DNA from 4 places in the Clostridium sp. CM038 genome. Region 1 is predicted to be linked to each of the others. Evidence: riboswitches for the same ligand, from Rfam matches in the RefSeq annotation. Region 1 holds a riboswitch; each other region holds the start of a gene.
The links. A riboswitch is a leader RNA that binds a small molecule or an ion and turns the genes downstream of it on or off. The one in region 1 is predicted to bind cobalamin.
Positions count from the first base shown of each region.

Region 2: another riboswitch for cobalamin. It lies ahead of ACWJKS_RS14680 (cobyric acid synthase); the one in region 1 lies ahead of ACWJKS_RS02325 (YitT family protein).
Region 3: another riboswitch for cobalamin. It lies ahead of cobU (bifunctional adenosylcobinamide kinase/adenosylcobinamide-phosphate guanylyltransferase); the one in region 1 lies ahead of ACWJKS_RS02325 (YitT family protein).
Region 4: another riboswitch for cobalamin. It lies ahead of ACWJKS_RS03645 (sirohydrochlorin cobaltochelatase); the one in region 1 lies ahead of ACWJKS_RS02325 (YitT family protein).

Region 1 is NZ_CM143651.1:508,407-514,201, reverse strand. It holds gene ACWJKS_RS02345 (hypothetical protein) at 1-242, shown strand, start outside; gene ACWJKS_RS02340 (thioesterase family protein) at 474-860, shown strand; gene ACWJKS_RS02335 (ribonuclease J) at 1,076-2,740, opposite strand; gene ACWJKS_RS02330 (DUF3842 family protein) at 2,989-3,417, shown strand; gene ACWJKS_RS02325 (YitT family protein) at 3,558-4,409, opposite strand; cobalamin riboswitch at 4,609-4,796, opposite strand; gene ACWJKS_RS02320 (hypothetical protein) at 4,787-4,951, opposite strand; gene ACWJKS_RS02315 (cob(I)yrinic acid a,c-diamide adenosyltransferase) at 5,015-5,554, opposite strand; gene ACWJKS_RS02310 (helix-turn-helix domain-containing protein) at 5,600-5,782, opposite strand.
Region 2 is NZ_CM143651.1:3,198,302-3,204,096, reverse strand. It holds gene ACWJKS_RS14695 (hypothetical protein) at 1-870, shown strand, start outside; gene ACWJKS_RS14690 (site-2 protease family protein) at 1,163-1,780, shown strand; gene trmB (tRNA (guanosine(46)-N7)-methyltransferase TrmB) at 1,848-2,501, shown strand; cobalamin riboswitch at 2,692-2,906, shown strand; gene ACWJKS_RS14680 (cobyric acid synthase) at 3,042-4,535, shown strand; gene cbiB (adenosylcobinamide-phosphate synthase CbiB) at 4,616-5,566, shown strand; gene hemA (glutamyl-tRNA reductase) at 5,597-5,795, shown strand, end outside.
Region 3 is NZ_CM143651.1:1,598,411-1,604,205, forward strand. It holds gene ACWJKS_RS07280 (penicillin-binding transpeptidase domain-containing protein) at 1-910, shown strand, start outside; gene ACWJKS_RS07285 (IS30 family transposase) at 1,036-2,097, shown strand; cobalamin riboswitch at 2,221-2,401, shown strand; gene cobU (bifunctional adenosylcobinamide kinase/adenosylcobinamide-phosphate guanylyltransferase) at 2,564-3,124, shown strand; gene ACWJKS_RS07295 (ABC transporter substrate-binding protein) at 3,159-4,106, shown strand; gene ACWJKS_RS07300 (FecCD family ABC transporter permease) at 4,123-5,175, shown strand; gene ACWJKS_RS07305 (ABC transporter ATP-binding protein) at 5,176-5,795, shown strand, end outside.
Region 4 is NZ_CM143651.1:803,897-809,691, reverse strand. It holds gene ACWJKS_RS03650 (pyridoxal phosphate-dependent aminotransferase) at 1-1,067, opposite strand, end outside; gene ACWJKS_RS03645 (sirohydrochlorin cobaltochelatase) at 1,137-1,970, opposite strand; cobalamin riboswitch at 2,116-2,300, opposite strand; gene ACWJKS_RS03640 (transposase) at 2,514-3,347, shown strand; gene cobS (adenosylcobinamide-GDP ribazoletransferase) at 3,747-4,499, opposite strand; gene cobC (alpha-ribazole phosphatase) at 4,618-5,208, opposite strand; gene cobT (nicotinate-nucleotide--dimethylbenzimidazole phosphoribosyltransferase) at 5,228-5,795, opposite strand, start outside.

The sequences.
Region 1 (5,795 bases):
ATCCAAAAGAGAAGAATCAAGAATTTGCTTCCTATTTGGGAAAATTAAAAAGGTTAGGTTTTGTAAAATATGAAGAGAAAGAAGCCTTTGTAAAATGTGGAAGTCGTAGCCCTAAATATAATAATAATGTAGTTATGATTTGTGAAGATAAAATACACATTGATTTCAAAGGAATAAAATTAGTAGAGTTGTATAATTACAGTAATTCCGAAATTCAAAGAAAACTGTATAGATGTGGCTAAATGATTAGCCCAAACAGTAAGAAATGAATTATTCGCTATGATATTATTTCAATTTGAATATTTTAAAAGATCCATATAACAATGCAAGTAAACAATAGAATTCCAGCAATGGGGTTCTTTTTTTAATTTATATCATAAGACATATCATAATAACACTATCCTAAAGGTGTTAACATGGTATAATAAGGTATTGGTATAGTAAAAAATAATAAACGGAATGGAGTGATAAAATTGGAATTCAATTTTAATAAAGACTTGAAATTTACTATGGAGCAGACTATTAACAGCAGTGACACCGCAATTTCTTATGGATCTGGAAGTCTAGATGTTTATGCTACTCCAGCTATGACAGCGCTTATGGAGAATGCAGCAACAAATTGTGTTCAACGAAATTTACCTGATGGGTTCACAACCGTCGGTATAGAGATTAGTGTTAAACACATAAAGGCAACACCTGTTGGCGTTAAGGTTAGAGCTGAAGCCTTATTATCAAAGGCAGAAGGCAAAAAATTGTTCTTTAAGGTGGAAGCCTATGATGACATGGGTAAAATAGGTGAAGGAATTCATATAAGGTACATAGTAAATTCTGAAGAATTCATGAAAAAAACAGCACGTTAAATCATAACCTGCGGTTCTGTTCATCATCTTCGATGCTACAATATCACAATTAAGACTGTACCTAACAGGGCAGTCTTTTGTTATGTTAAAAATTAATACTATTTTTAGATACAATAGCAATATAAAAAAGCAGTAGAACTAACTACTGCAATTTTTTAGTTTAACTATATGATTTTTGCTGGCCTTTTGTATATACCACCAGCTTAAAAAAACTGTTAAATCTCCATAATAATTGGAAGAATAATTGGCCTACGCTTTGTTTTTTCATACAAATATCGCTCTGTGGATTTTTTTATATTAGATTTTAATACATACCATTCAATAATTTTCTTGTCTAAGCACTTATTAAGCTCAACCCTAACAATTTCTTTTACTTCACTAATTAATTCATCCGATTCCTTTGCATATATAAATCCGCGAGTTATTATGTCTGGTCCCGCAATAATACTATAAGATTCGCGTTCTAAAGTAACCACAACAGTGAGCATGCCATCTTCTGCTAAGTGCTTTCTATCTCTAAGCACTATGCTTCCAACATCCCCAACACCAAGTCCATCTACAAATACAGATCCAGTGTGTACCCGTCCTGTTACTTTAGCTTCATCCTTTGTAAGTTCTAAAACCTGCCCTGTTTCCATAGTAAATATATCTTTGCCTTGCATACCTAATTCTTGTGCTAACTTAGCATGGTGACTTAAATGTCTGTATTCACCATGAACTGGCATAAAATATTTAGGATGAACTAATGCGTGAATTAATTTCAATTCTTCTTGATATGCGTGACCGGATACATGCACTTCTTCTAAATCCTCATAAATTACCTCTGCCCCTTTTTTGAATAGCTCATTGATTACTCTAGATATAAGTTTCTCATTGCCTGGAATTGGAGATGCAGAAATAACAAATAAATCCTCTGGTTCAAGGGTGATTTTCCTATGAGTAGCAAAAGCCATTCTAGCAAGTCCTGCCATAGGTTCGCCCTGACTTCCGGTAGTTATTATTGTAATATTTTTATTGTGGTAATTTTGCATATCATCTATACCTATAATGTAACCTTCTGGTACATGGAGATATCCAAGTTCAATAGCTACTTGTGAGATATTGTCCATACTCCTCCCACTAAAAACAATTTTTCTACCATGTTTCACAGAGGCGTCTACGATCTGCTGTATTCTGTGAATATTTGAAGCAAATGTAGCTACAATAACCCTTCCCTCTGCATTAGAAATTATTCTAGTTAGAGTCTTCCCTATAGTTTTTTCAGAAATTGTATGCCCTTCACGTTCCACATTCGTGCTATCCGCCATAAGAAGTAGCACGCCCTCTTTACCTAAATTTGAGATACGTTCAAGATCCATGACCAATCCATCAATGGGGGTATAATCAATTTTGAAATCACCAGTATGTAATATAACACCTAGTGGTGAGTGGATGGCAATAGCACAGGAGTCTGCTATGCTGTGAGTAACCCTTATGAATTCAACTTTAAGATTTTGTAGTTCTATTGTTTCTCCAGCATTTACATTGTGAAGTTCACAATTAGATAATATATTGTGCTCCTTTAGTTTATTTTCAATTAGCCCTAACGTTAACCTAGTACCATAAATAGGTACATTCAATTGTTTTAGAATGTACGGAAGCGACCCTATATGATCTTCATGTCCATGAGTTAAAAAAATACCTTTTACTTTTTCTGCATTATTTTTTAAATAAGTTATATCTGGAATTACTAAATCTACACCATACATTTCCTCATCAGGAAAGGCTATACCACAGTCTATAACAATGATTTCATTCGCATATTCAAAAGCTGTTATATTCTTACCTATTTCTCCAAGGCCTCCTAAAGGAATAACCTTTATACTTTCCTCGTTTTTCACTAAATTCTCCCCTTCATTTATATCAATTATATTATTAATATTATTTTCTTTATTTTGCCTCGAATTATAAAATTAATACCTTTATGGGAGAATTTTTTTTGCTTTTTTATAATCATTTTATTTATACCAACGTTGTAATTTTATTTGAACTAAACACAGAATATACATAAACATTATAGTATAATAATATTATCTATATAAAAATAGATTTCATTATATTATAAATTTTATTTTTTGGAGGTATTACCATGAAAATAGCTGTAATAGACGCACAAGGGGCTGGTCTTGGTCAAACAATCATAAAAAAAATTCGTAAAGAAATTAGCCTAGATATCTATATTGTTGCACTTGGTACAAATACATTTGCTTGTTCAAATATGGTAAGAGCTGGTGCAAATATTGGTATAAGTGGAGAGGAATCAATTTGCTCATTTTGCAAGAAAAATAAAATTGATAGCATAATCGGTCCAATTGGAATAATATGTAGTGGTGGCATTAACGGTGAAATTACCCCCATGATTGCCACGTCAATATTTAATATGGATTGTACTAAATATATACTTCCACTACAAAAACATGGTATTTATATACCAGGCACAAGGAATATGCAAATCAAGGATATAATTGAAGAGATTGTACTTGATATAAAAAGTAATATAAAATATCATTTTATATAAGAAGGTTTATACATAATATTTAAAAGACTTTATTAATTCTTGGGTTAAGACTTCTGTCGGTATTCCATAACTAACAATTTTGCCTGCTTTCATGGCATAAATATTGTTAATCCGCTCTATTAGCTATCTAAAATTTTTATTTAATGTTTTAAGGATTTAAATCCGTATCCAAAGACTTCATAAATATTATTCACTGTTACAAAAGCATCCTTATCAACAAATTTTATGAATTTTTTAAGTGTTATAAACTCCCTTCTTCCTACTATAACCACAACAACTTCTTTATCCTCATCTGAAAAATCCCCTACTCCGTTATATACAGTAGATGTTTTATCTAGCTTTTCTCTTATATATTTTCTTATCTTATCGCTGTTCTTACTTATAATTGTAACTTCTTTGCACACATTTATTCCATCTATGATGTGGTCTATAAGAAAGCCATTAATTATAACTCCGAGCATTGCATATAATGATAGCTTAATTCCAAAAGCAAAAACTGCCATTAAAATTATAATTAAATCACATATTAAAACTCCTTTTCCTAAATTTATATGAAAAAATTCATTTAATATCTTAGCTAAGATATCTGTCCCCCCTGTTGAAGCGTTTTGATCAAAGACTATAGCTGTACCTATTCCTGATATTAGTATTCCAAATATAAGTTCCAGTAAAATATCTCCTGTAATTGAATTATTAATAGGTATAAACTTTTGAAATACAATTATAATACCTCCTACACCAAAGCTTGCATACACACTTTTTCCACCAAAACTCTTTCCGATAGCAATAAATGCTATTACAAACAAAATAAGGTTTATTATCATCATTATCCAACCTACGGATAACCCCCCTGTAAATTTATTTATAACTATTGCTAATCCATTCGCCCCACCTGTCGCTAAATTATTTGGCATTAAAAAGAAATATAAACCTGCTGATACCATAAGCATTCCTATGTTTATAAGCGCAAATTCCTTTATCTTTATTTGCATAATATGCCTCCTTATAATTATCAATTGTATTACCTATCCTCTGTAAAATAATCATAATTTCTTTCTCAACGAAAAATTAAGCCCTTTAGCATTTATGCTAAGGGCTTGATAATAATACCAACCATATTTGTAAAAAATGCAAAATTTAAAATGCATTTTCATACAAATATGCGTCACACCCCCTATCACTCGTAGCGTTCTTGGTGTATTAATGAAGGCAGGTCTTCTGACTTTGGATCATAGTCGCTTTAATCCTTCCCAACAAAATTGTCAGTGGTATAATTTAAAGCTTCTCACCATTACAGCGGCGGGACCGTTCAGGCTTTTCACCTGGTTCCCTTTTAAATGAAATGCAAAACATCTCATACCTTTATATGCTATATTAAATTACTTTCTTTTAATCTCTTCCATAAAACCTTTTTTAATTGAGCTTTATTTATAACAGAGTTTTTATTAAATTCTTCCACAATAACCATATCGGCTTCTCTATTTCCTGTTATATTGACAATAAATTCTTTGCCTAAGTTTTTGTACATATTCATAATAATTCCCCCTTCAAACTCTAAATATTATTAACTTAATTTTAGAATTTGAGGTGTTTATAATCAAAACTCTATACCCTCTCTAGATGGTATTCCTTCGTTAAAATAATGTTTAATATCCTTCATCTCAGTTACAAGGTTTGCTTTATCTATTATAGCTTTAGGTACGTCTCTCCCTGTTAAAATCAATTCTATATTACCAGGTTTATTCTCCATTAATTCTAGTAGTTGTTCTTCACTTATTAGTTGATTGTTCAACGCTCCCATTACCTCATCCATGATAAGTATGTCGCATTTTTCTTCTTTTAATGCTTCCCTGCAAAATTCATACCCCTTTTGTACTTCTTCTTTTAATTCATTTTTTTCCTCTGCATTTAACGTCCAAAAAAAACCTCTTTTTTTCTCAAACCTAAATATATTAAAAAAGGGAGCCAATTTTTTTGCACTTTCAATTTCACCAGTTTTACTTCCCTTCAAAAACTGTACCATAAATACAGTATATCCATTTCCTGCTGCACGTACAGCTAGTCCTACAGCTGCAGTCGTTTTCCCCTTGCCATTCCCCGTATAAATTTGAACATATCCGTTTTTTAATTTCCCCATTATATTCATTTCTCCTTTTATTAGCATATGCATACATATGCTTTATTATCTCAGGGTTATCTTATATTTTTTTATTTTATATTGCAAATCTTGTCTTGAAATACTTAATTCTCTTGATGTTTTGCTAACATTGTTTTCGTTTTTATTCAGTGTTTTTTCAATAATTCCCTTTTCAATATCAGCCATATAGCTAACCAACTCGAACCTCTTTTCTACATTTACCACCATATTTTGAAAACAC
Region 2 (5,795 bases), 1.4 Mb from region 1:
ATTACATTGCCAGCAAACGTAGAAAATATATTAGCATCCTATGATGCTAAATATTTATGCTATTATGAGAATGAAGAATTAAAAATTGCTAACTGTAAGGATGGAAGCGTTAAAAATATAGAGGCGGAAGATGGAAGCAAAATTTCTTTTTATAAATGGCTTCCAGATAGAAATAGAATGCTTTTAGTAGAGAAAAGTGATGATGAGTCTAGTAATTTAGTATTGTATTCTTATGACGTAGCAAAAGGTGAAAAAGCGAAGATTAAAGATTTAGCCTGGACTGATACAAATGCTGAAGTAGAAGATACTCAATTATCAATTTTAACAGGATTTATTTACGTAAAAGTTTCAAGTAGTGGTGAGGGAAGCAGTATATATAGAATTACAAGAATGAAAGATATGACAAAAATTGATACAATACCAAAGAGTGTGAGTAATATGGCATTAGCGCGCCATGAAGATAATTTGGTGTACGAGGGATTAGTCTATAATAAAATGTATTCTACCACCCTTGAGGAACCTATAAATATTAAAGGCGTAGAAAAACTTACTTTAATAGGCACTGATGATGATGACAATGTGTATCTTGGAGAATTAAAAGATAATTTGGTAAGCAAAGTTTATTATGGTAAAACATCAGAAAACACTGAAAAGTGGAAGGTGATTGATTTACAAAAACCTTCTAAAAAAAATGATCTATTCGTTACATCTCTTGGTAAGGTCTATCAAAATGATGCAATGAAAGCTGTAATAAAAGATATTAGTTCTGGAACTGAAACTAGCTATAAAGGAGAATTATTGCAATTGTATACTAAGGGAATAGTATCATTGGTTAATAATAAAGAAGTATCTTTTGTTCTTTTTAAGTAGTCGATACTATGATGTTTTATTTAAGACCTTATCTTTTTAAGATAAGGTTTTTTCTATAATCTGAAGATATAAGTTAATTCATAAGGATATAGTTGTGGTGATATATTATTTTATTTTAAGAATATTCAATTCAAAATAACAATAAACTTTGTTATAATAGGATAGTAGACATCTTAAAAAATAACAAGTCAAAGATGCATTAGCAAGGTGAGTAGCGATTAACATTGCCTACCATGTAGGAGTATAAGGAGGAATAAATTTGGATACACAACAAATATTAAATAAGATTTTGATGATACCGGCAATTTTATTAGCATTTACTTTTCATGAGTATGCGCATGCTATCGTAGCAGATAGGTTAGGAGACAAAACTCCGCGATTTCAAGGGAGACTTACGCTGAATCCAATCGCACATATAGATCCAATGGGATTTCTTATGATTATATTAGTAGGGTTTGGTTGGGCAAAGCCTGTTCAGACAAATCCTAGTGCATTTAAAAATTATTATAAGGATGATTTGAAAGTTTCAGTTGCAGGCCCAATTGCTAATCTAATTCTAGGGTTTGTATTTGCAATTCTTACTGTGTTATTTTCGAAATTTCCACCAATTCATGGTGGATTATATACTATTATTAGCCAAATTTTAATAATTACAGGGTACCTAAATTGTATTTTGTTTTTTCTTAATTTAGTGCCAATACCGGGATTTGATGGATCTCATATAGTTAGGGATTTGTTCCCAAAGTTTTTTTACAATTTACCAGATACAATTTATAGGTATCAATTCTTAATATTTATGGTGTTAATATTGCCTATATTACCTGGTGGACAATCAATTTTTACTTATATCGTGCAAGCGCCAGGGTTATGGTTATTTAAACAATTTTTAAATATTGCAGGGATGTTTTAATATTAATATAAAGCTAAGAAAATCATATAGTGATTTTTTATTATTTAGAATGTAAGGAGAAAAATATATGCGCTTAAGAAAAAAATATTGGGCTAGGCCAGAGCTGGAAACTAGTCATATTGTAATAACTCACCAATATGATCACAAAGGAAAATGGAATGAAGAGTTTAAAAATAACAATGCAATTCATCTAGAACTAGGTTGCGGTAAAGGTAGATTTATATCAGAAAAGTCCAGGAGAGATCTCGATATCAATTTTGTAGGCATTGATTTAAAAGATGAGGTTCTGGTATTTGCCCTTAGAAAAGTTATAGAAGTAAGAGAAGTTGAAGGGGAACAAGACATAAATGTACGTCTTATGCCAATGAACATTATGCTTATTGATGATGTGTTTGCAAAAGATGAGATAAGCAGAATTTATATAAATTTTTGTAATCCTTGGCCAAAAGACAGACATAATAAAAGAAGATTAACTCATACTAAGTTCTTGACGAGCTATAAGAAATTCTTAAAACCGGAATCTGAAGTTTGGTTCAAAACAGATGATACAGAGTTATTCGAAGAATCAGTAGATTATTTCAAAGAGTGTGGGTTTGAAATATTATTTTCAGCCTATGATTTGCATAAGAGTGATTTTAAAGATAACGTAGTTACAGAATATGAAGCTAAATTCACAGAAATAGGCAAACAAGCTATGTTTCTACAGGCAAAATTAATTTAGCGAATTAATGCATCTCCTGTGGAACTGTTGCAGCTTCGCAGGAGATAACTTATAACCATATGAGGCTTAAGCATTTTAGATTCTTATTTATTGACAGGATTAACATAATGCTATAAACTTAATTACATAGAAATGTATTAAATTGAAAATTTTAAAAATGAAAATTATGAATTATATTAGTTAAAAATGAATAGATTTGTTTAGGTGCCTTTTATTAATCAGCCACTAAAGTGGATGCAGCTACTTTAGTATATGATTAGTAAGGTGAAAAGGGAATGTGGTGTAATTCCACAGCAGCCCCCGCTACTGTAATTGAGAGAAAATCTTATATAACTACCTGAAAGGGAAAGTGATAAGAGAAAGTGTATCAAGAGCCAGGAGACCTGCCTAAATTAGTAATATTAAGCTTTCGGCGGGAAAGAACTGTAGAATTCAAGTTAGTGCAATGAAAAATTTGTACATAACAGCAGGTGCGCAAGCTTGCTGTTTTTTTGTTGTGTGCCAAATAAGAATACAAGCAGGAAGAAAGGAGAAATAGTAATGGCTAAAGTAATGGTTCAAGGAACCGCTTCATCAGTAGGAAAAAGCATATTAGTAACAGCACTTTGCAGAATTTTTGTGCAAGATGGGTTTTCAGTATGTCCTTTTAAGTCACAGAATATGTCATTGAATTCTTATATTACATTGGATGGAAAAGAAATGGGACGTGCGCAGGTGCTTCAAGCCTATGCCGCAGGATTGGAGCCAGAGGTATATATGAATCCGATTTTATTAAAACCTACCTCGGATAAAAAGTGCCAAATTATCGTTAATGGAAAGGTTTTTGGGAATAGTACAGCTATGGAATATCATAATATGAAATTGGAATTCAAAGACATGTTAAAAAAGCAGTTTGAAGAATTAGAGAAGAAGTTTGATATTATAGTAATGGAAGGAGCAGGTAGCCCAGCAGAAATTAATTTAAGAGATAGAGATATAGTGAATATGGGAATGGCGGAACTTATAGATGCACCTGTGATACTCGCAGGAGATATAGATAAGGGTGGAGTATTTGCGTCACTAGCAGGGACTTTGCTTTTGCTTAATGAGGCCGAGAAAAAAAGAGTTAAAGCCACTATTATTAATAAGTTTAGAGGAGATTTAGAAATCTTAAAGCCAGGACTTACAATGCTTGAGGATATTATACATATTCCATGTGCAGGAGTAGTTCCTTATTTTAGATTGGAACTCGAAGATGAAGATGGTGCAGTAGAATTTAACAAAAAAATTACTGCACCTATTGATATTGCTGTAATAAAGCTTCCACATATATCGAATTTTACGGATTTAGACGCATTAAAGGCTGAAGAAGATGTATCAGTTAGATTTGTTACAACTAAAGGAGAATTGGGCACACCAGACCTCCTTATCATACCGGGAACAAAAAATACTATTGATGATTTAATTTCTTTAAGAAATTCGGGACTTGCAGAAGCGGTTCAGCAATATAGTGTACAAGGTAACGTATTAGGCATTTGTGGAGGCTATCAAATGTTAGGAAATAGCTTAAGTGACCCTAATGGCTTAGAGGGAAATTCAAAAGAAACAGAGGGTATGAAGCTTTTAGACGTAGACACAATATTTGAAGATGAGAAAATAACTACAAGAGTAAAGGCTCGTAGCATTAACATTAGGGATACTAGTATAGAAACTTATGGTTACGAAATACATATGGGAATTTGTAAATATGGTCATAATGCAAAACCACTTTTTGAAATCTATGATAAGAATGGTTCTGATACGTCATCCTTCGATGGAGCAATAAATGCAGGTGGAAATGTTATGGGTACATATATTCATGGAGTTTTTGATGGAGTAGAGTTTAGAGAACATATGATTAATACTTTAAGGGTAAAAAAAGCTATGGAACCTAAAAAATCTAAGGTTTATGAAAATCTAAGAGAAAAAGAATTAGACAAGCTAGCAGATATAGTTAGAGATAATGTAGATATGGATTCAATCTATAAAATCATAGGAATAAAAAGAAAAAGTTAGGGACAGTTAACAACTATTTAAAAAATTATAACAGTATAAGATAGTGAGGAATTAAAATGGCAATACTATTTCAGACGAACATAATAGATTTAATTTTAGCGGTAATGTTAGACTTATTAATTGGAGATCCATATTGGTTTAAACATCCGGTGATTTATATAGGAAAGCTTATTTCTAAATTAGATAAGTTAGGCAGAACGATATGTAAAACTAATGGTCAAATTAAAGTTTTTGGCGGAATTATTGTAGTTATAGTAGCACTTTCTAGTTTTTTAGTGCCTTTTATAATTTTGAGAATTTCTAATAAGTTTTTTTGGTTGTACCATATTCTCAATATAATATTGCTTTGGACGACAATAGCTGCTAGATGCCTTCATAAAGAAGGTAAGAAGGTTTATGATTCTTTAGTTAATAATGATATTTATGACGCAAGAGTTAAATTATCGTACCTTGTAGGGAGAGATACAAAAACCCTTACTGAGTATGAAATAGTAAGAGCTGATGTGGAGACCATTGCAGAGAATACAGCAGATGGTGTTATAGCCCCTATTCTCTATGCATTATTAGGGGGAGCACCTTTAGCTATGATGTATAAGGGCATAAATACCATGGATTCAATGCTTGGATATATGAATGAAAAATATAAATATATTGGTTTCTTTCCAGCTAAAACAGACGATGTATTTAATTTTATACCAGCAAGAATAACAGGATTTTTAATCTGTTTGGCATCACCACTTGTTCGAGGAAATATTGCTTGCAGTATAAAAGTGATGATAAGAGATAGAAAAAATCATAAAAGTCCTAATTGTGCTTATCCAGAAGGAGCAGCAGCGGGGGCTATGGGAGTTAGACTAGGTGGTACGAATGAATATTTTGGAGAAAAAATGTATAAACCAACAATAGGAAACAAAATAAACGATTTGGGGAAAGAACATATAATAGATACAATAAAATTAATGTATGGGGCAATGTTTTATTTAATAATAATATGCATGTTATATGAAATATGCGTATATATGAAATATTAGTAATAGTGATGTATTTTTGGAGATGATATAATGATACAACTTATAGGGCTAAAGCATGATGTGAAAATAGAAATTAGAGAAAAACTCTCAATTATACCAAAACGCCAAGGAAAGTGCTTAGAGGAACTTTTAAATATTTGCGAAGAGGCAGTTATTTTAAGTACCTGCAACAGGACAGAGATATATTTTAAATCTAAGGATGAAGAGATTGTTGATAAGATTTTTAAGG
Region 3 (5,795 bases), 1.1 Mb from region 1:
TGATTCAAATGCAATTACTACTTATGTTTCTAATACCCAAAAGGCAGAATGGGAAAAAACAGGGGATCCATTTAAAAATAGATTTAAGGCCGTATATTCTCCAGGGTCTACATTTAAACTGATAACGGCTGCAGTTGGGTTAGAGCAAGGGAAGATAAAACCTAGTGAACTTATTAACATACCGGGAAACGAATGGCAACCAGATAAATCATGGGGACTCAATAAGGTTACTAGGGTTGGTGAACCGAGAGAGTCAGTGAATTTACAGGATGCATTTGTATACTCTGATAACATATATTTCGCAAAGGCAGCTCTTAATATAGGTAAAGAGGAATTTATAAAAGGATGCAACAATTTTGGAATAGGTCAAAAACTTCCAATAGATTATCCAATAGCAAATTCACAAGTAGCCAATGGCAACAACATTAAGAATGATGTAGCATTAGCAGATACTGGTTATGGTCAAGGGGAGGTCCTTATGAGCCCACTTCACCTTGCACTATCGTATAGCGCAGTTGTTAACGATGGAAATATTATGTCTCCAACTTTAGAAAGTTTGAATGAAAAGGTAAAGGCTAAGGTATGGAAAGCTAATGCAATTTCCGCGGATAATATAAAATTTGTAAAAGATGGTCTCACTGGAGTTATCGATAACCCAAATGGTACAGGTCATGCGGCAAGAGTTGATGGGCAAGCTCTCGCGGGTAAAACTGGAACAGCGGAACTTAAGAAAGATGACAAGGATAAAGCTGCAGAAGAAAATGGATGGTTTATATGTATGGATACAGTTAATCCTAAAATAGTAGTATCAATGTTAATGGAAAACGTTAAAGAGAAAGGTGGAAGTCACCATGTGGTACCTATTGTAAAAGGAGTAATGGAATATTACTTAAATAAAACACTGAAATAGCGTTAGAAAGTAGGTAGGGTAAGTTGTAAAATGAAATGACCATAGAACAAAAAATAAAGACTCAAGAGAAAAAATCTTGTACAATGTTAAGTGACTAAACCAACACAAGTACAGGAGGATTTCAAATGAGTCAATCAAATTTTATCACAGAGAACAAAAAAGGTAAACACCTAACATATGAGGATCGTATAAAGATAGAGACATTATACAAAATGGGGCTAAATTCAAGCTGTATTGCGGAGCAAATAGGTGGACGTTCAGAGCGTACAATAAGGCGTGAAATTGCTAAAGGAATAGTAGAATTATTGAATAGTGATTTAACCACTCGAATGGAATATAGCGCAGAAATTGGGCAGTCAGAACATGACAGACAAGGCACAGCAAAAGGGCCTGCATTGAAAATAGGGAAAGATCACAAATTGGTGAAGTACTTAGAAAAAGCCATTGGTAAATATGGCGAATCTCCGTATGCAGCTATTCAAAATATAACAAATAAAGATCTACAATTCGAAACAACTATTTGCTTCAAAACTGTGTATAACTATTTGGATAATAATTTATTCTTAAACATAAGTAACAAAGATCTGCCTGTTAAAAAGAATGCCAAAAAGAGAAACTATAAAAAAATAAGGCCGGCGTATAACAATACCAAAGGAACAAGTATATCAGAAAGACCTACAGCGGTAGCTGCACGTGATGAGATAGGGCACTGGGAAATGGACACCGTAGTAGGAAAGCAGGGTACGAAGACTGTATTAATGGTATTAAGCGAAAGAGTAACTCGCAAGGAGTTAATCTTTAAAATACCTTCTAAATCACAGGTCGCTGTTGTGAAGGAATTGGACAAATTGGAGCGTAAAATGGGAATGGCATTCTCAAAAACATTTAAAACAATCACCTGTGATAACGGCTGTGAGAACCTTGATTTCGAGGGTATTGAGACCTCAGTAAGGAATAAACGAAAGAGAACTAAAGTATATTATGCCCATCCATATAGTTCATGGGAACGAGGCACAAACGAGAATATCAATAAAATGATACGACGATTTATCCCAAAAGGTGTGGATATTTCAGCATTCTCTAAAAAACAAATTATGCAAATACAGCACTGGATCAACAATTATCCAAGAAGGATTTTTAACGGTCTATCTGCTAATATGATGGAACGGAAAACCATTACAACTTAACATTATATTTTTCTTGAAAATTTCGGACATTTTATATTGCAATCTACATTAGAAAGTAGGTAGAATGATTTACATTGCTTTAATATTTTTTTGATGTTACAATAAAAATAGTCAACTTAATAAAAATTAAATATTGTTTTAGGTGCCCTGTAACAGGGGTTAAAAGGGAAAGTGATTATAAAACCACTGCAGCCCACCGCTACTGTATTAGAGGATGAAATCCAAAGAACCATTGGGAAACTGAGAAGGTTGGAGAGTAAGATGATGCTAAAGCCAGTAAACCTGCCTATTGCTTGAAATTTTAGTCTTCGGAGGGAGGATGAAAAATGCGTGATTTAACAATAATATTGGGTTATCCAATATGTGAAAAATTTAATTGCATTATTCCACATCCTTGAGATGTGGTTTTTTTATTTTCTGATTTTTTTACATTAGAGTATATCATTAAAATAATAAGGAGCATACTATGAAAAAAATTATACTTATAACAGGTGGAGCAAGGAGTGGGAAAAGTACATATGCTGAGAAGCTAGCCAAAGAAGAGAAGGGCAACGTACTTTATATTGCAACTTCAATTCCGTTTGATGATGAAATGAAGGACAGAGTAAAAAAACATAAAGAAAGAAGACCAGCTAATTGGTATACCTTTGAAGGCTATAAGAATTTAAAACAGGTATTCTATAACGAAGAAATGCAGTTTGATACGATTTTATTAGATTGTATTACAATAATGACTACAAATCTTATGTTTGATGAAGCGGGGGATAATTTCGATGATCTTAATAATCAAGCTATAAGCGCAATGGAAAAAGGGATTTTACAAGAGGTAGCAGTATTTCTTGACGAAGCAGAAAAAAACTTAAAAACAATAATTCTTGTAACTAACGAAATTGGCTCTGGAATTGTACCAGAATACAAGATGGCAAGGGTTTTTAGAGATATTGCGGGTAGAGTTAATCAGTATATTGCATCAAGGGCTCAGGAAGTTCACATGGTGGTTTGTGGTATCCCAATTAAAATTAAATAAGTAATTAAAAAAATAAAATTTATGGAGGCAACTTATGTTTAAAAGAAAAGGTATAATAAGTCTAGTTTTAGCTGTTTTTGTTTGTGTTGTATTTAGCGCGTGTGGCAGCAAAGGTGAGAATAAAGGGTCTCTTAATACTACTAAAAAGGAAACTAACGCTGTAGTATATCCGCTAAAGGTAGTTGACTCATATAATAGAACGGTTATCATTGAAAAAGAACCTAAAAGAATTATTACAATTGCACCAAATATAACAGAGGGAATATATGCACTTGGTAAAGGAAGCAGTGTAGTTGGTAGAAGTGATTACGATGATTACCCAGCTCAGGCCCTTAAGGTTACATCTGTTGGTGACTTATTGCAACCAAGTGTAGAGAAAATTGTTGAATTAAAACCTGATGTAGTTATTGTATCAGCTCTTTTTGATAAGGCTATTATTAAAAAATTAGAGGCTCTTAATGTAAAGGTTGTAGCGCTTGGTGGTGAAGAAAATTTTAATGGTGTGTATGACACAATGTCAAAACTTGGTCAGGTTGTAAATGCTAGTGGGGAAGCCCAGACAATAATATCAGATATGAAAAGGAAAGTTGCAGAAATAACTGATAAGGTTAAGGATGCTAAGAAGCCAACAGTGTACTATGTAGCAGGATTTGGCAAGAGTGGTGATTTTACAGCAGGAAAAGATACATTTATAGGTAGTATGATAGACATTGCTGGCGGAAAAAATGCTGCGGGCGACGTAGTTGGTTGGAACTACAGTGTAGAAAAGCTTGTAGAAAAGAATCCTGATGTGCTAATTTGTTCAAAGCTCTATGATTCAAAAAAAGGTATAAAAGCTACCAATGGTTACAAAGATTTGAATGCAGTTAAGAACGGCAAATTATTGGAGATTGATGAAAACATTATTGTTAGGCAGGGACCGAGACTTGCAGAAGGACTTGAAGCAATTGCTAAACTAGTTCATCCTGAACTTTTTAAATAAAAGGGGTTAAATAACCATGACGTTTATAGAAAATAAGAGTTATTATCGACGAGTTTTTGCAGTAGGGGTATTTTTACTCCTAATTGTAATGATTGTAGCAACAAATTTTGGGGTAGCAGATATTTCTTTAAAACAGACAGCCCTAATTATTATAAGCAAAATTCCAATATTAAATAACAGTGTATCCTTAGATGGAATTAATCCTACATCTGCAATCATATTGGTAAAGTTAAGACTTCCTAGAATCATTTTATCCTGTTTAGTAGGAGCAGCACTTTCAGTGGTTGGTACCTCTTTTCAGGGTATTTTCAAAAATCCAATGGCAGATCCATTTATTCTCGGAGTTTCATCAGGGGCTGCACTTGGGGCCACTATAACCATGGTTTTTCTTAATGAAATCAATTTTTTAGGGATGAGCATGGTGGCATTCAATGCTTTTGTAGGTGCTATAATAACTACTTTTCTGGTTTATAATATTGCGAGAGTCGGTACTAAAGTTCCAGTTACCACACTTTTACTATCGGGTGTTGCCATAAATTATTTATTATCATCCATTATTTCATTAATGATGACCTTTAATAGAGATAATATTGAAAAAATAGTTATGTGGACGATGGGAAGTTTTTCAACAGCTGGATATCACGAGGTAATTTTACTGTTTATAATAGTAGTTCCCTCAATTTTATTTATTTTTACATTTTCAAGAGATCTGAATATCATGGTTCTTGGAGAAGAGAGTGCTAGAAGTCTTGGTGTAGATGTAAATGGATTAAAAAAGTATATACTTTTAATAAGTACTTTGATGGTGGCAGCAGTCGTATCTGTAAGTGGAATAATTGGATTTGTAGGTCTTATAGTGCCGCACTCTATTAGAATGATTTTTGGACCAGATAATAGGGTGGTTATACCATTTTCTGCACTTGGGGGAGCTATATTTTTAATAATTTGCGATACGCTTGCAAGAGCAGTAGTGCCTCCATCAGAAATACCAGTAGGAATTATTACTTCAATTTTTGGAGTTCCATTTTTTATATATTTATTATATAGAACAAAGAAGAAGGCGATGTAATTGATAGAGATAAATAACGTAAGTTTTTCCTTTGAACAGGAAGTATTAAAGGATATTAGTATAAACATAGAAAGAGGAAAATTTCACACTATTCTAGGTCCAAATGGTTCAGGTAAAACTACACTTCTAAGGATATTATCAAAATCACTGCAACCTGAAAAAGGTGAAGTTTTTATTGATGAAAAGGACTTAGCCCAAATGAAATCAAAGGTTTTAGCAAAGAAAATAGCAGTGGTACCGCAAAGCACAGAAATCGAATTCGATATTTCAGTACAAGATATAGTTCTTATGGGAAGAACGCCTCATATTTCTAGATTCTGCTCAGAAAGTGAAAAAGATATGGAAATAGCTATAAAAGCTATGAAAATGACAAACACTTGGGGTCTTAGAAATAAAAGCATAAATGCATTAAGTGGCGGAGAAAGACAACGAGTGGTAGTGGCAAGAGCGATTGCCCAAGAAACAGGAATAATTCTTTTAGATGAGCCTATTTCTCACCTAGACATTCATCATCAAATTGAAATGATGAATCAATTAAAACAATTAAATGAAAATAAAAACATAACAATTATTGCTGTGCTACATGATTTGAACATAGCGGCTGCATATGGCAATCATAT
Region 4 (5,795 bases), 300 kb from region 1:
CACTTAATCAATTTTCCATTCCTATCATTATCCTTAATAGCAAGCCTTACATATTGTTTATCTAGTCCTCTAAAATTATCTGCTTTTCTTATAACAAATCCTTGAGCTAGGCATAGTTTATAAAGTGTCTCTGAGTCCAGTCCTTTTAATTTGCATAATACATAATTTCCATAGGTTAAATACACTTTATCTATAAATGAAATATTTTCAAGTGATCTTATAAACCTAGGCCTTTCCGCTCTTATCCACTCTTTGCTTTTTTCAATATAAACGTTATCTTTTAACACATGACGTGCAGCCATTTCTGCAAAACAGTTTATGTTCCAGGGGTTTTGTTTTTCTTTAACTTTTTTTAATAGGTCTACGTTACTACTTATTCCATACCCAAACCTTATACCAGGCATCGCAAAAAATTTGGTTAATGCTCTTATTATAAATAAACATTTGTATGTTTTAACTTTTTCACTGAAACTGTGCTGTGAATCTCCAGTAAATTCTATAAAAGCCTCATCTATTATTATGACTTTGTCGTTACATTCACAATATTCAAGAATTTTTTGAAACTCAGCCTTATTTATGATATTGCCATTGGGGTTATTTGGATTACCTAAAACCACACCTTCTACACTCTGTAATCTATTAAGAATATCCTCATAATCATAGGAAAGCTCAGCATATTCATGCTTTAATAAGGTATTCTCATTAATCTTCTCTTTTAAATAAGAATACTCTATACTACAATTCCACTTTTTAGCATCAATTTCGTACTCTACAAAAGATGGCACCACAATTAGTAGATTTTTATGACAAGCTATAACTAAGTCAATTATTTCTGCAGCCCCATTTCCTAAAACAAAATATTCTTTTGGGCAATCAATGTATTCTTTTAATTCTTTCAATACCTCCCTATATTGAATATCTGGATATCTTGTTAAAGCATCTACGGCTTCACTAATGTTATCAGTGAAACTTTTAGGAACCCCTAATGGATTAATATTAGAACTGTAATCTATTAATTCTCGCCCCTCAAGTAATCCATTAGTATAAACATCTCCACCATGTATCATTGAATACCTTCCTTTCTACTTGTAACTCTCATCTACCGTACTTTAGTTACTTATAACTTACGCAGAATTTTAATTTCCCTTATGTGTTTTCCCTACATTCTTAAACTTTTCATTAATTACATCATTAATGTGCTGTATATAAATGTCTTGAACGTCACTATTTTCCCCTAACCCATGCAGATATATTTTAACTTTAAACCCTTTTGCCTCTAAAATACTCTTCCAGGAGTCCTCTGCATCTCCCGCCATGTCATTCTTGGCATGGTCTCCTGCTACGAGCAGTAGTGGCATTAAAGTGACTTCGCTAATACTCTGAGTCGTAACATTAGGTATTACTCTTTCCAAAGTTGGATACCCTTCCACGGTTGCTACATGGACATTGTTAAAACCTCTATCCCTTAAAACGCTTTCAAAACAGCAATATACTGCATTTGCAATATGGTTTGTACCATGCCCCATCAAAATTACTGTATCCATTGGTTGCAATTGCTTTGATAGAGCATCCACCATTATTGAGTAATCATCTGGCACGCCTGCTTCTTCTCCCTTAAAACATAAAAGAGGTCTTCCTATTAAGATATTTTTAAATGCTTTACATTCTTTGTATCTATTAACTACATTATTTATATAATCAAATTCTACTCCAGGAATAACATGCAAAGGCTGAACAATTACCTCATTATATCCTTCGCTTTTTAACTTTTCCAAAGCTTCTTCTGGAGTATCTACATGAATATTATCCCTATGCTTAAGTACTCTAAGAATAATATGTGAAGTAAATGCTCTTCTTATATCATACTCTTCAAAAGTATGTCTTATTTTATCTTCTATTGCATCGATAGTTACTTTTCTTGCATCTTCATGTGTTGTTCCAAAACTTACAATTAAAATTGCCTTCTTCATTTCGATCATCCACCTTGCTAAATATTTTCCGAAATCTATCATAACATTTACATATAATGCTTTTTAAAACAAAAAAAATAGTACGCATACGATAGCGACTACTTTTTAATTAATCCATAATTAAATAGTTCTTTCCCTCCGAAAGCTTGTTAACATCATTTAGGCAGGTCTCCTGGCTTTTGATTCTTCCTTTAATTATCCTTCCTCATTTTTAATTTACGAAGTAGCATTTAAAAGTTTTTCATCAATTACAGTAGCGGGGGCTGCTGCGGATTTAAACCGCATTCCCTTTTCACCTATTTCAAGGCACCTAAAATCATATTCAATTCTCTATTAATTCTAGTTTATTATATTTAAGCCGTACTGTCAATATTTAGAGTGTCTCCTTAGTTTAATAGGCAAAAAAATGATTCACAAAAATAGTTAGGGACGGTTAACAACTATTTAAATTATTTATATATATATATTAGCTTAAGATTATGAATATCATCCCGATTCATAGGCAATAATTCAAATAAAAATCTATGAGGAAGGGTGATTTTAATGCCAAGAAAGGCAAGAGAAAAAACAGATGACTCGATATTTCATATTATGTGCAAAAGTATCAGCGAAATAAATTTATTCAAGGATGATGAGGATAAGAACAAGTATTTATCACTTGTAAAAAAGTATAAATATCTCTATAATTTTAAAATCTACGGTTACTGTCTTATGGATAACCATTCTCATTTAATGATTGATGCTAATGGTACTGATATATCAAAGGCAATGCATGGAATAAATTTTTCTTATGCAATGTACTTTAATAAAAAATATAAAAGGGAAGGACATCTTTTTAAAGATAGATTTAAGAGTAAAATAGTTAATAATGAACGATATTTGAAGACTTTATCTCTATATATACACAATAATCCTACGGATATAGATGAATATAAAAATTGTCCTGAAAAATATGCTTTTTCTAGTCTAGCCATATTTTTAGGAAAAAGACATGATTCTTTTAAATTAGTTGATTATGGATTTATTATGAGCTCTTTTGGTAATAACCTAAAAAATGCAAGAAAGAATTACTATAATCTTGTCTTTCGCTGTAATGGAGAAAAATTAAAACAAGAAATAGAATTTAAAGATGAAAAATCAGAGTATAAATGTGAACGAAAAATACTTGTAAGGAACTTTAAGCCAGAAGATATAATAGAATATATAGCGTCAAAGATGAATGTATCAAAGACTCATCTTTATATGAAGTACAGCAGAAAGCTTGTACGGGCAAAAGCCTTAACCGTTGTTCTAATGAGGAACCTCTGTAATTTTAAATCTAGCTATATATATCCAGCACTCTTGGAAACATTACACAGGCTAGAGTATCAAAATTAAGCACTATTGGCATCGAATTAATTGGAACAGAAGATAAATATGAGAATATTATCATGGATTTTATTAAACGTTATGCTTAGTAATAATTTATTAATATAATCTTCAATATTATGATTAATAACTTAATGACAATCATTAAAATTCATTCTAATTATTTACTTTAACCTACCTATTTATTAAATCTGTTATATTAAATAAAAAAAATTAGAATAACAGATGGATATATGCATTTAATTATGGACAAGTATCAAAAATATACATTTTACTTATGTATAATATAAAAATAATTAAAATTAGTGTTCAATAAATTAATTCAACGATAAAAAGGTACAAGTTTCCATAAACAACTTGCACCCAATTATAATATAAATAATTGTTAACCGTCCCCATTATCTTATCTTAACTTATTGCTATAAATAAGATCATAGTTAGAATTTCAACTAATTCATTATTAGCTCCTAAGCTATCTCCCGTAAGTCCCGTAATTTTACTCTCGCAAAACTTATTAAATAGGAAACTTAAAAGTAACGCTGATAGTATCAATATAACACTTTTGTTAAATCCTATTAATAAGGTTCCAAATACAATAGTTATAATACCTGAAATTACCACCCTTTTGATGTCAATATTTCCAATAAATATATTACCCGAGCCTGTTTCTTTAGCATTCTTACCAATAAAAGATATAAAAACAACGGTAAATCTTGCAATTATTGGCGTTGCAATTAATATGAGTGGTAAATTCTTTCCTATGATAGTGCAGACCGCTGCATATCGTGCTAACATATCAAATACTATAGCAATAGTTGCATAAGTGCCTACTGTGCTGTCCTTCATAATTTCTATTATTTTATGTTTGTCTCCTTTAAACGAAAAGAAACCATCACAAGTATCTCCAAGTCCATCCACATGTAATCCTCCAGTAATAACTATCGGTATAATAACTACAAATATTGCTGTAATATCTACTGGCAGCACTTTTATTAATATATAATAAGTTATCCACTGGACAATTCCTATAAATAATCCTACCACCGGAAAAAATACAGATCCCCGCCTAAAGTTTTCCTTGTCACAGTTTAAACTTTTATTTATAGGTATCCGTGTGAAGAATTGGAAAAACAGTAAAAAATCATTTAAATATTCTCTCATTTTATTTGCTCGCAAAGACTTGTCCTTGCAAAGCTCACCTCTTTCCTAAATAGTAATGTTTATTTTAATTTTAAAGTTAATCGTCAAGAACTAAATATACCTCAAATCAATTTTCTAACTATGCATTATGAATAATAGCATCAATATATAAATTACCATATTCATATTTTATAATGCTTATATCCCCATTTTTACAACCAAATTTCCAAAACAAATCTATATTCTCATTCATAATATAACAATATATAGCTCTTATGACTCCCGAATGAGCGCATATTAAAATATTATCGCATTCTAGCTTTTTAATATGCTCCATAAAGTTCTTAACTCTTTCACATAGTTTAATATAACTTTCTCCATTCGGAGGTACAAATTCTTTCCAATTATTTTGCCAACAAATACACTGTTGGGGATATGAAACTTTAATTTCCTCGTATGTTTTCCCTTCAAAATCTCCAAAATCAGTTTCATTTATTCTATTATCTTGTATAACTGCAATTTCCTGTTGTCCTAAAACTAACTTTGCCATCTCTAAAGTTCTTTTTTTATCACTAACGTATACTCTATCTAATTTTATGCCATCAAAGAAATCTTTAGCCTTATTGCCTTGAGCTATGCCAATTTCATTTAGACTTATATCCAAATTACCATAATAAGACCCTTTTCTATTTTCTTCAGTCTGGCCATGTCTTAACAAATAAATATTCATAAATTCTCACACCTAAATTTTACCCTACGGTATTCTCCCTTATATCTATATACTTTTTACTATCAAGCGTTGCCTCTTCAAATGTCCCCATATTATCCATAGTGAAAAGCGCCGCATCAATTATATTAAAAGCAAGTGGACAACCTGACCCTTCGCCCAGTCTCATGTTCAAATTAAGCATAGGTTTTAATCCTATTTCCTTCATTATAAAAGCTGCCCCCGGTTCCGCAGATAAGTGAGATGCAAATATATATTCCTTCACTAATGGGTTTAGTCTATAAGCACATAATGCAGCTGCTGAGGCTATAAATCCATCAATAACAATAGGCACCCTATTCTTCGCAGCTGACAGGAAGCACCCACATAGTCCCGCAATATCAAATCCTCCAACTTTTGAAAGTACATCGATAACATCATTTTTATCTGGTTTATTTACTTCAATAGCTTTCTTAATTACCCTCTTTTTATTAATAAATTGCTCCTGCGTAATTCCTGAACCTTTACCTACTGACACCTCTACTTCAAGTCCTGAAAGAACGCTCAAAATTGCTGCACTTGTGGCAGTATTTCCTACCCCCATTTCCCCG